Regions from separate parts of the Streptomyces sp. NPDC006512 genome, predicted to be linked through region 3. Evidence: riboswitches for the same ligand, from Rfam matches in the RefSeq annotation. Region 3 holds a riboswitch; each other region holds the start of a gene.

Evidence for each region. Region 3 has a riboswitch for cobalamin ahead of metE (5-methyltetrahydropteroyltriglutamate--homocysteine S-methyltransferase). Riboswitches for the same ligand answer to the same signal wherever they lie in the genome.
Region 1: linked by a shared signal. The riboswitch ahead of ABZZ17_RS23755 (energy-coupling factor ABC transporter permease) and the one ahead of metE (5-methyltetrahydropteroyltriglutamate--homocysteine S-methyltransferase) in region 3 are both predicted to bind cobalamin.
Region 2: linked by a shared signal. The riboswitch ahead of ABZZ17_RS11285 (ribonucleoside-diphosphate reductase subunit alpha) and the one ahead of metE (5-methyltetrahydropteroyltriglutamate--homocysteine S-methyltransferase) in region 3 are both predicted to bind cobalamin.

Annotation. Positions count from the first base shown of each region.
Region 1 is NZ_JBEXPG010000034.1:87,493-90,752, reverse strand. Features, by position in the region: gene cbiQ (cobalt ECF transporter T component CbiQ) at 1-523, opposite strand, end outside; gene ABZZ17_RS23760 (energy-coupling factor ABC transporter substrate-binding protein) at 528-914, opposite strand; gene ABZZ17_RS23755 (energy-coupling factor ABC transporter permease) at 914-1,609, opposite strand; cobalamin riboswitch at 1,638-1,834, opposite strand; gene ABZZ17_RS23750 (flavodoxin family protein) at 1,958-2,683, shown strand; gene ABZZ17_RS23745 (hypothetical protein) at 2,777-3,260, opposite strand, start outside.
Region 2 is NZ_JBEXPG010000012.1:30,760-34,019, forward strand. Features, by position in the region: gene ABZZ17_RS11270 (carbon starvation CstA family protein) at 1-354, shown strand, start outside; gene ABZZ17_RS11275 (YbdD/YjiX family protein) at 351-575, shown strand; gene ABZZ17_RS11280 (GNAT family protein) at 688-1,200, shown strand; cobalamin riboswitch at 1,242-1,376, shown strand; gene ABZZ17_RS11285 (ribonucleoside-diphosphate reductase subunit alpha) at 1,539-3,260, shown strand, end outside.
Region 3 is NZ_JBEXPG010000023.1:87,786-91,045, reverse strand. Features, by position in the region: gene aceB (malate synthase A) at 1-263, shown strand, start outside; gene ABZZ17_RS18095 (3-hydroxybutyryl-CoA dehydrogenase) at 260-1,144, shown strand; cobalamin riboswitch at 1,295-1,520, shown strand; gene metE (5-methyltetrahydropteroyltriglutamate--homocysteine S-methyltransferase) at 1,695-3,260, shown strand, end outside.

The DNA of each region.
Region 1 (3,260 bases), on a different contig from region 3:
GGTTCGTGTGCCCGAGGCGGGCCGCCTGGGCCCGGCGGACCTGGGCCGTGGCGTCCAGCAGCAGGAACCCGATCCGGTACATGACCAGGGCCACGTCGACGACGGGCGCCGGCACCCCGGCCCGTACCAGCCGGGGCAGTACGTCCGACACCGGGGTGGTGAAGGCGAACAGGAGCACGCCCAGCGAGGCCGCCGAGGTGCGCAGCAGCAGTTCCCCGGCGTGCCGGGGCCCGTCGGGGGCCAGCGAGACGAATCCGCCCGGGCCGCCCAGGGACACCAGCAGCGGCAGCGCCCCGGTGCAGCAGAAGCCGAGCGGGACCCGGAAGGCCCGCCACAGCTGCCGCCCGGCCACCCCGGCGGGGCCGAGCAGCACCGCCAGGGTCGCCGCGGCGACCAGCGGCCCGCCGGGCCAGGGCGGCAGGCACACGGCGGTGACCGTCAGGCCCAGTCCCAGCAGGGCCTTCTCCAGTGGATGGCGGCGGCGCCAGCGGCTGCTGTGCGCCGCGACGTCGATCGGCAGCACCGCGCTAGCGCTCCGCGCCGGTCGCGGACGCCGGAGCCGGGCCGGCCCCCGGGTCCGTGCCGGCGGGGTCGGCGGTACCGGCCGCGGCGGCGAGCGCGGCGCCCTGGCGGCGGCCCTTGCGCACGCCGAAGTAATAGGCGAGGACGCCCGCGCCGAGTGCCGCCTGGAGGGCGAACAGGGCCGACTCGATCTCGCCCGACGGGGGTTCGTACAGCGGGGAGAACCAGGGCTCGTAGTCCGGCTTCAGCTCGGTGATGGCCGCCTCCGCCTGCGCGTCGGCGCCCGCGAACGGCTCCTCCTTGCCCTCGCCGAGTCCCAGCGCGAGCGGGAGCACGGCCAGCGCCGCCACCAGGAGCAGCAGCAGCGTGTTGATCTTCGCGTTCCTGGTCATCAGAGCGCCGCCTCCTGCTTCGTCTTCGTCCCGGTGAGCTTGGCGACGCCGAGGCGCACCAGGTCGGACTTGCTGGACTGCATGAGCAGCCGCACCACGAGCACGGTGAGCAGGCCCTCGCTGACCGCGAGCGGGATCTGGGTGAGGGCGAAGATGCCCGCGAACTTCTCCAGCGCGCCGACGAAACCGCTGCCCGGGTCCGGGAAGGCCAGCGCCAGCTGGACGGAGGTCACGCAGTAGGTGATCAGGTCGGCGAAGAAGGCGCCGAAGAAGACCGTCACCATCAGCGGCACGTCGAACTTCTTCAGCAGCCGGTAGACCCCGTAGCCCGCCCACGGGCCGGCGACGGCCATCGAGAAGACGTTGGCGCCGAGGGTGGTGAGTCCGCCGTGCGCCAGCAGCAGGGCCTGGAACAGCAGGGTGATCGTGCCGAGCACCGCCATGATCGGCGGCCGGAAGAGGATGGCCCCCAGTCCGGTGCCGGTGGGGTGTGAACAACTGCCCGTCACCGAAGGGATCTTCAGGGCGGACAGGACGAAAGTGAACGCTCCGGACGCTCCGAGCAGCAGGGTGCTCTCCGGCTTGGCCTTCACCTCGCGGGTGAGGGCGCGGACACCGTGGACGACGAAGGGAGCGGACGCGGCGCCCCAGGCGACCGCGTGCAAAGGGGGAAGGAACCCCTCGGCTATATGCATGAGTAGAGAGACCTCTCCAGCACCTCGTGGATGGACGACGCGCCCCGGCCGGTCTCCTGGCTCACGGGTACTGATGCCCTGGCTCCGCCTTCCCGGGGCCGTGCGGTCTCCCGCGCGGAACCCAGTGGCTTCCCGCAGGAGTGGAGCCGGACTTCCCGATCACAGTGGCGAGGGCCGCACCGGTTTCCCACCGGTTTCCCGAACACCAAGGCCCGCTGACAGTAGTCGTCCGCGCCGACCGGTAACAACCCGCCCCCGTGCGCGGGGGTGACCGGAGGCCGTCCGGCGGTGCCCCGGAAGGGTGCGGTCCGATGGCGGTCCGGGCCCCGGCCGGTCAGCGTGGGGGGCGTGGCTGACACCTCCTCCGGCGCTCCCGCCTACTCCGACCTCTCCGCCGTCTACGTGAACTGCACGCTCAAGCGCTCGCCCGAACCCAGCAACACCGAGGGGCTGATCGCCAGGAGCCGCGCCGTCATGGAGGCCGCCGGCGCCCGGACCTCACTGATCCGGGCCGTCGACCACGACATCGCCACCGGTGTCTGGCCGGACATGACCGAGCACGGCTGGGAGACCGACCAGTGGCCGGTCCTCTACAGCCAGATCATGGACGCCGACATCCTCGTGCTCTGCGGCCCGATCTGGCTCGGCGACAACAGCTCCGTCATGAAGCAGGTCATCGAGAGGCTCTACGCCTGCTCCTCGATCCTCAACGAAAAGGGCCAGTACGCCTACTACGGGCGCGTCGGCGGAGCGCTGATCACCGGCAACGAGGACGGCGTCAAGCACTGCGCCATGAACGTCCTCTACAGCCTCCAGCACCTCGGCTACACGGTCCCCCCGCAGGCCGACGCCGGCTGGATCGGCGAAGCCGGCCCGGGACCCTCCTACCTGGACCCCGGCTCGGGCGGCCCGGAGAACGACTTCACCAACCGCAACACGGCCTTCATGTCCTGGAACCTCATGCACCTGGCCGCGCTCCTCAAGCGCGCGGGCGGCGTCCCCGCACACGGCAACCAGCGCTCCCTGTGGGACGCGGGCTGCCGCTTCGACTTCCCCAACCCCGAACACCGCTGATCCCCGTACCCCGTCCGTCCGGGATCCGGCGGCACGACGCCGGGGGCCCGGGGTGTGCGACACCCCGGGCCCCCGGACGGCGTGCCGGTCAGGTCAGCACGTGTTGGGGTGCGAGACGTCCACCACGACCCGCTCCGGGTTGTGCAGGACGGTGACGCCGTAGGCCGGCCGGGTGTCGAAGGCGGCGCCGAAGGTCACGTAGCCCTCGTAGTCGCCGGTCATGGCGAGGCCCTTGAGCTTGCTGAGGTAGATCTTCTGGAGCTTGGGGCCCTTGTAGACGTTCTGACCCGCGTCGTCGTGTCCGGCGGCGGGGTGCAGACGGATCTCCAGGAAGTACTTGCCGGCCAGCGGGACCGGCTTGCCGGACCCGTCGTAGACCAGCTTGGAGACGGGGCTGACGTTGACCTCGGGTACGTACCCCTGGAGGTCGATCACGATCCGGTCGAAGGTGCAGTGCCCGCCCCAGCGGGCGTTCACGACGAGCGGAGTCTGGGTGGTGGTGGCCGACGTGGAGGAGGCGGCGGCGGTGGCCGGACCGGCGAGCGCGAGCCCGGCGGTGAGCAGCGCACCCGTGGCC
Region 2 (3,260 bases), on a different contig from region 3:
AAGGTCGGCTTCTTCGCCCAGCGCGACAAGTACCAGGCGGGCATCGACGCCGACAAGGTCCTGCCGCCCGCCAAGACCATGGGCGACATGCACACCGTCGTCACCAACGCCACGGTCGACGGGGTGCTGTCGGTGCTGTTCGCGGTCCTGATCGTCATCGTGCTGGTGGACGCGGCCCGGACCTGCTTCAAGGCCATCGCCCACCCCGAGACGGTGCGCCTGTCCGAGGTCCCGTGGACCGAGTCGAAGATCGTAGCCCCGGCCGGGCTGATCGCCACGCCCGAGGAGAAGGCCGAACTCGCGGCGGCCGGCCTCGACGCGGGCGGCGGCCGGGCCAAGACCCCCGTCGCATGAGCGGCACGAGCGCCGCGCGCGCGGTGAGCGGGGTCCGGGGCGCGCTGTCGAAGGCCCGGTTCTACGTACGGGAGTTCTCCGGCGAGGCCGCGTACGACCGCTACGTGGCCCACGCCCGCGCCCACGACCCGCACGCCGAGGTCATGACCCGGCGCGCCTTCGAGCGGGCCCGCACCGACGCCCGCGAGGCGGATCCCCGGGAGGGCTTCCGCTGCTGCTGAGCGGCACGCGCGAGGGCCCCGCCGGCCTCGTCCGGCGGGGCCCTCGCGCGTGCCCGGCACCGGACCGCCGGGATCCGGGCGTCCGCCCGCGGCCGTCGCGCACACTCGACGCATGGACATCGTGATCAGGGCGGCGCAGCCCGCCGAATACGAAGAGCTGGGCGGGATCACCGCGCGGGCCTACCTGGAGGACGGGCTCCTCGAAGCCAACACCGACGACACGTACGAGCGGACGCTTCGGGACGTCGCGGGCCGGGCCGGATCCGGCGAGGTGCTCGTCGCCGTACTGGACGGACGCCTGCTGGGCGGTGTGACGTTCGCCCCTCCGGGCAGCCCCCTCGCCGACATCGCGGGCCCCGGCGAGGCCGAGTTCCGGATGCTCGCCGTGGCCGCCGCCGGCCGGGGCAAGGGCGCCGGCGAAGCACTCGTACGGGCCTGCGCCGACCGCGCCAGGGCCCTGCCGGGAGTGTCCCGGCTGGTGCTCTCCACCCAGCCGGGCAGCCCCGCCGCGCACCGGATCTACGAGCGCCTGGGCTTCGTGCGCACCCCGGAACGGGACTGGTCCCCGGTCCCCTCGGTGCCCCTGCTCACCTACGCCTTGGAGCTGTACGCACCCGAGCAGTAGCCACGCCGACACAACATGTGGGGGCTACCGCAACGGGCCGCCCCCACATGTATGCTCATGGCTGCTGTCGTCGCAGGGGAATCCGGTGCGAATCCGGAACTGTCCCGCAACGGTATGAAGTGCACCCATTGGTGCGTCCGGAAGTCCGAGGACCTGCCGACAGCGCGCCCGGCTCAACCGAACCGGGTGCCGATACGTCCGGGCCTCGCGGTTGGGCCGGTGGACGCCACGCGGCGCACGTACCGCCTGCCCTGTCCGGGCCGGTCCGTGGGCTTCCCGCGTGCGCCCGCTCGCCCCGCCCCGTCGAAGACCGGGCCGAGCGAGGGAGAGCTCCCCCCGTGACCATCGCGCCTGCCGCACCGCGCGCCGAGTCCGCCCAGTCCGACACCGAGGCTGCGCTCACGCCCGAGGGCCCGGGGACCGCACTGCTGCGTACCCTCACCGAGCTGACGGCCGACCTCCCCGACACCGACCCCGGCCGGGTCGCCGCCGCCGCCCTGCGCGGCCGCAGCTCCGTCGCCGACGAGGCCGAACTGCGCGGGCTGGCCACCGAGGCCGCGGCCGGTCTGATCTCCGAGGACCCGGCGTACTCCCGCCTCGCCGCCCGGCTGCTGACGCTGGCCGTCCGCGACGAGGCCGCGGGCCAGGGCTCCACGTCCTTCTCGGCGTCCGTCGCCGTCGGCCACCGCGAGGGGCTCATCGCCGACCGCACGGCCGAGTTCGTCACGACCCACGCGGCCCGCCTGGACGCGCTGGTCGAGCACACCCTCGCCGAGGGCGCCGACGACCGCTTCGGGTTCTTCGGCCTGCGCACCCTGCACAGCCGCTACCTGCTGCGCCACCCGATCACCCGTCAGGTCATCGAGACCCCGCAGTACTTCATGCTGCGCGTGGCCTGCGGCCTGGCCGAGAACGACACCGTCCAGGCCGTCGAGGAAGTGGCCTCGCTCTACCGGCTGATGAGCCGCCTCGACTACCTGCCGTCGTCCCCCACGCTCTTCAACTCCGGTACCCGGCACCCGCAGATGTCCTCCTGCTACCTGCTGGACTCCCCGCTGGACGAGCTGGACTCGATCTACGACCGCTACCACCAGGTCGCGCGCCTGTCCAAGCACGCCGGCGGCATCGGCCTCTCGTACTCCCGCATCCGCGCCCGGGGTTCCCTGATCCGCGGCACCAACGGCCACTCCAACGGCATCGTCCCGTTCCTGAAGACCCTCGACGCCTCCGTCGCCGCGGTCAACCAGGGCGGCCGCCGCAAGGGTGCCGCCGCCGTCTACCTGGAGACCTGGCACGCGGACATCGAGGAGTTCCTGGAGCTCCGCGACAACACCGGTGAGGACCAGCGCCGTACGCACAACCTGAACCTCGCCCACTGGGTGCCGGACGAGTTCATGCGGCGCGTGAACTCCGACGGGCAGTGGTCGCTGTTCTCACCGGCCGACGTCCCCGAGCTCGTGGACCTGTGGGGCGACGAGTTCGACGCCGCCTACCGCAAGGCCGAGGCGGACGGCCTGGCCCGCAAGACCATGCCCGCGCGTGACCTGTACGGCCGGATGATGCGCACCCTCGCGCAGACCGGCCAGGGCTGGATGACCTTCAAGGACGCCTCCAACCGCACGGCGAACCAGACCGCCGAGCCGGGCTCGGTCGTCCACTCCTCCAACCTGTGCACCGAGATCATCGAGGTCACCGACGACGGCGAGACGGCCGTCTGCAACCTCGGCTCGGTCAACATGGGCGCCTTCGTCGTGGACGGGGACATCGACTGGGAGCGGCTGGACGAGACCGTCCGTACGGCCGTGACCTTCCTCGACCGCGTGGTGGACATCAACTTCTACCCGACCGAGCAGGCCGGGCGTTCCAACGCCCGCTGGCGTCCGGTCGGCCTGGGCGCGATGGGTCTGCAGGACGTCTTCTTCAAGCTGAAGGTGCCCTTCGACTCCCCCGAGGCGCGGGCGCTGTCCACGAAGCTCTCCGAGCGGATCATGCTGGCCGCGTACGAGGCCTCCTGCGACCTCGCCGAGCGCAGCGGTCCGCTGCCGGCCTGGGACAAGACC
Region 3 (3,260 bases):
TGGAGGACGCCGCCACCGCCGAGATCGCCCGCGTCCAGATCTGGCAGTGGATCCGCCACGAACGCGTGGACCGGGCCACCGTGACCGACCTCCTGGACGCCGAATGCGCCGCCCTGGAGGCCGAGGACCCGCGGGCCCGCGCCCTCGAAGCCAGGGAGGTCTTCGTGGACACCGCACTGTCGGTGCGGCTGCCCGCCTTCTTCACCCCCGAGGCCTACACGCGCCACCTGGTCCGCCGCGTCACCGCGGGGGTGACCGCGTGAGCGCCCCCGCACGCCCGGCCGGCATCCGGCGCGTCGGAGTCGTCGGCGGCGGCCAGATGGGCGCCGGCATCGCCGAGGTGTGCGCCCGCGCCGGACTCGACACCGTCGTCGCCGAAGCGGACGCCGCCGCGGCCCGGGCCGCCCGCGAACGCGTCGCCGTCTCCCTGGAACGCGCCGTCCAGCGGGGCAAGCTCGACCGGATCTCCGCCGAGGACGCCCTCGCCCGGCTCGTCTTCACCGGAGACCTGGAGGACCTCGCCGACCGGCAGCTCGTCATCGAAGCGGTCACCGAGAACCCCGAGGCCAAGACCGAGGTGTTCACCCGCCTCGACAAGACCGTCGAGGACCCCGGGGCGATCCTCGCCACCAACACCTCCGCGATCCCCGTCATGCGGCTGGGGATGGCCACCGGCCGCGCCGACCGGGTGGTCGGCCTGCACTTCTTCAACCCGGTACCCGTCCTGCCCCTCGTGGAGGTCGTGACCTCCCTCCACACCTCGCAGGACACCCTCACCCGCGTCGAGGACTTCGCCCGCGACACTCTCGGCAAGACCACCGTCCGCTCCCAGGACCGGGCCGGCTTCGTCGTCAACGCCCTCCTGGTCCCCTACCTCCTCTCGGCCATCCGGATGGCCGAATCCGGGTACGCGAGCCCGGCCGACGTCGACGCCGGCATGGAACTCGGCTGCGCCCACCCGATGGGACCGCTCAAACTCGCCGACCTCATCGGCCTGGACACCGTCGCGGCCATCGCCGACTCGCTCTACGAGGAGTTCAAGGAACCCCTGTACGCCCCGCCCCCACTGCTCCAGCGGATGGTGCAGGCAGGGCTGCTGGGCCGCAAGAGCGGCCGCGGGTTCCACACCTACGGCCGGGGCTGAGGGGCCCCGGCACGTTCCCCGGGCAGAGGGTGCGCCGGGGACGCGGGAGTGCGGCGCGGGTACGGCGAGTGGTGTCGCCGCACCCGCGCCGCATCTCATTTCCCCGTCCGGCATGTGGACGGTTGGACCGGTTCTCGACCGGGTCCGCCTACGCTGGCGTCCGCAGCTGGTTCGCCCCGTCCGCCAGACGGGATGCGTCGTAAGAGGGAACCCGGTGGGAATCCGGGACTGCCCCGCAGCGGTGAGCGGGAACGACCGCCGTCATACGCACTGGGACCGGAACCGGTCCTGGGAAGCGACGGCCAGTAGGTGCCCGCCGGGAGACCGGCAGGCGTGCCCGCGAGTCCGAAGACCTGCCCGTTGCCCGTGCGCGAACGACCGCGCACGGTTTCCCGGTGACCTCGTGGGCGGGTCGGCGTGCACCTCAGGCGGATCCTCCCCGTCGCGTACCCCGTCGTACGCGGTCCCGGCGGTCCGCCCGTTCCGGCACCCCTTCGCACCCTCGGACCGTCACCGGGTCCATGGAGACACGCTCGCGAAGGAGAGTTCCGTGACCACCGAATCCGCAGCCGCGGCAGTACGGGCCACCGTGTACGGCTACCCCCGCCAGGGCCGCAACCGCGAACTGAAGAAGGCCGTCGAGGGCTACTGGAAGGGCCGGGTCAGCGCCGACGCCCTCCGGGAGACCGCCCGCGACCTGCGCCGCACCAACTGGGCCCAGCTGGCCGACGCCGGCATCACCGAGGTTCCGACCGGCGACTTCTCGTACTACGACCACGTCCTGGACACCACGGTCATGGTCGGCGCGATCCCCGCCCGCCACCGGGCGGCCGTCGAAACCGACGCCCTCGACGGGTACTTCGCGATGGCGCGCGGCACGCAGGACGTGGCCCCGCTGGAAATGACCAAGTGGTTCGACACCAACTACCACTACCTGGTCCCCGAACTCGGCCCCGACACCGTCTTCACGGCCGACTCCGCCCAGCAGGTCGCCGCGCTCCGCGAAGCCCTTGCCCTCGGCCACACCGCCCGCCCGGTCCTGGTCGGCCCGGTCACCTACCTGCTGCTCGCCAAGCCCGCCCCCGGCGTGGCCGACGACTTCGAACCGCTCACCCTCCTGGACCGGCTGCTGCCCGTCTACGCCCGGGTACTGGCCGACCTCAAGGCGGCCGGCGCCGCATGGGTCCAGCTCGACGAACCCGCCCTGGTCCAGGACCGCACCCCCGCCGAACTGAACGCCGCCGCCCGCACCTACCGGGAGCTCGGCGCGCTCACCGAACGCCCCAAGCTCCTCGTCGCCACCTACTTCGACCGGCTCGGCGACGCCCTGCCCGTCCTGGCGAAGGCGCCCGTCGAGGGCCTCGCCCTCGACTTCACCGACGCCGCCGACGCCAACCTCCGCGACCTCGCCGCCGTCGGCGGCCTGCCCGGCAAGCGCCTGGTTGCGGGCGTCGTCAACGGCCGCAACATCTGGATCAACGACCACCAGAAGTCGCTGGCCACCCTCGGCACCCTCCTCGGCCTCGCCGGCTCCGTCGACGTCGCCGCGTCCTGCTCCCTGCTCCACGTCCCGCTCGACGCCACCGCCGAACGCGACATCGACCCGCAGATCCGGCGCTGGCTCGCCTTCGCCCGCCAGAAGACCACCGAGATCACCACCCTCGCCCGCGGCCTCGCCCAGGGCCCCGGAGCGATCACCGCCGAACTCGCCGCCAACCAGGCCGACCTCGCCTCCCGCGCCACCTCCCCGATCACCCACGATCCGGCCGTCCGCGCCCGCACCGCCGCGATCACCGACGCCGACGGCCGCCGGGCCCAGCCCTACGCCGAACGCGCCGCCGCCCAGCGCGCCCACCTGCGCCTGCCGCTGCTGCCCACCACCACCATCGGATCCTTCCCGCAGACCGACGAACTGCGCGTGGCCCGCGCCGACCTGCGCGCCGGACGCGTCGACACCGCCGGGTACGAGGAGCGCATCAAGGCCGAGATCCGCGAGGTCATCGCCTTCCAGGAGAAGACGGGCATCGACGTCCTGGTGCACGGCGAGCCCGAACGCAACGACATGGTCCAGTACTTCGCGGAACGGCTCACCGGCTACCTCGCCACCCAGCACGGC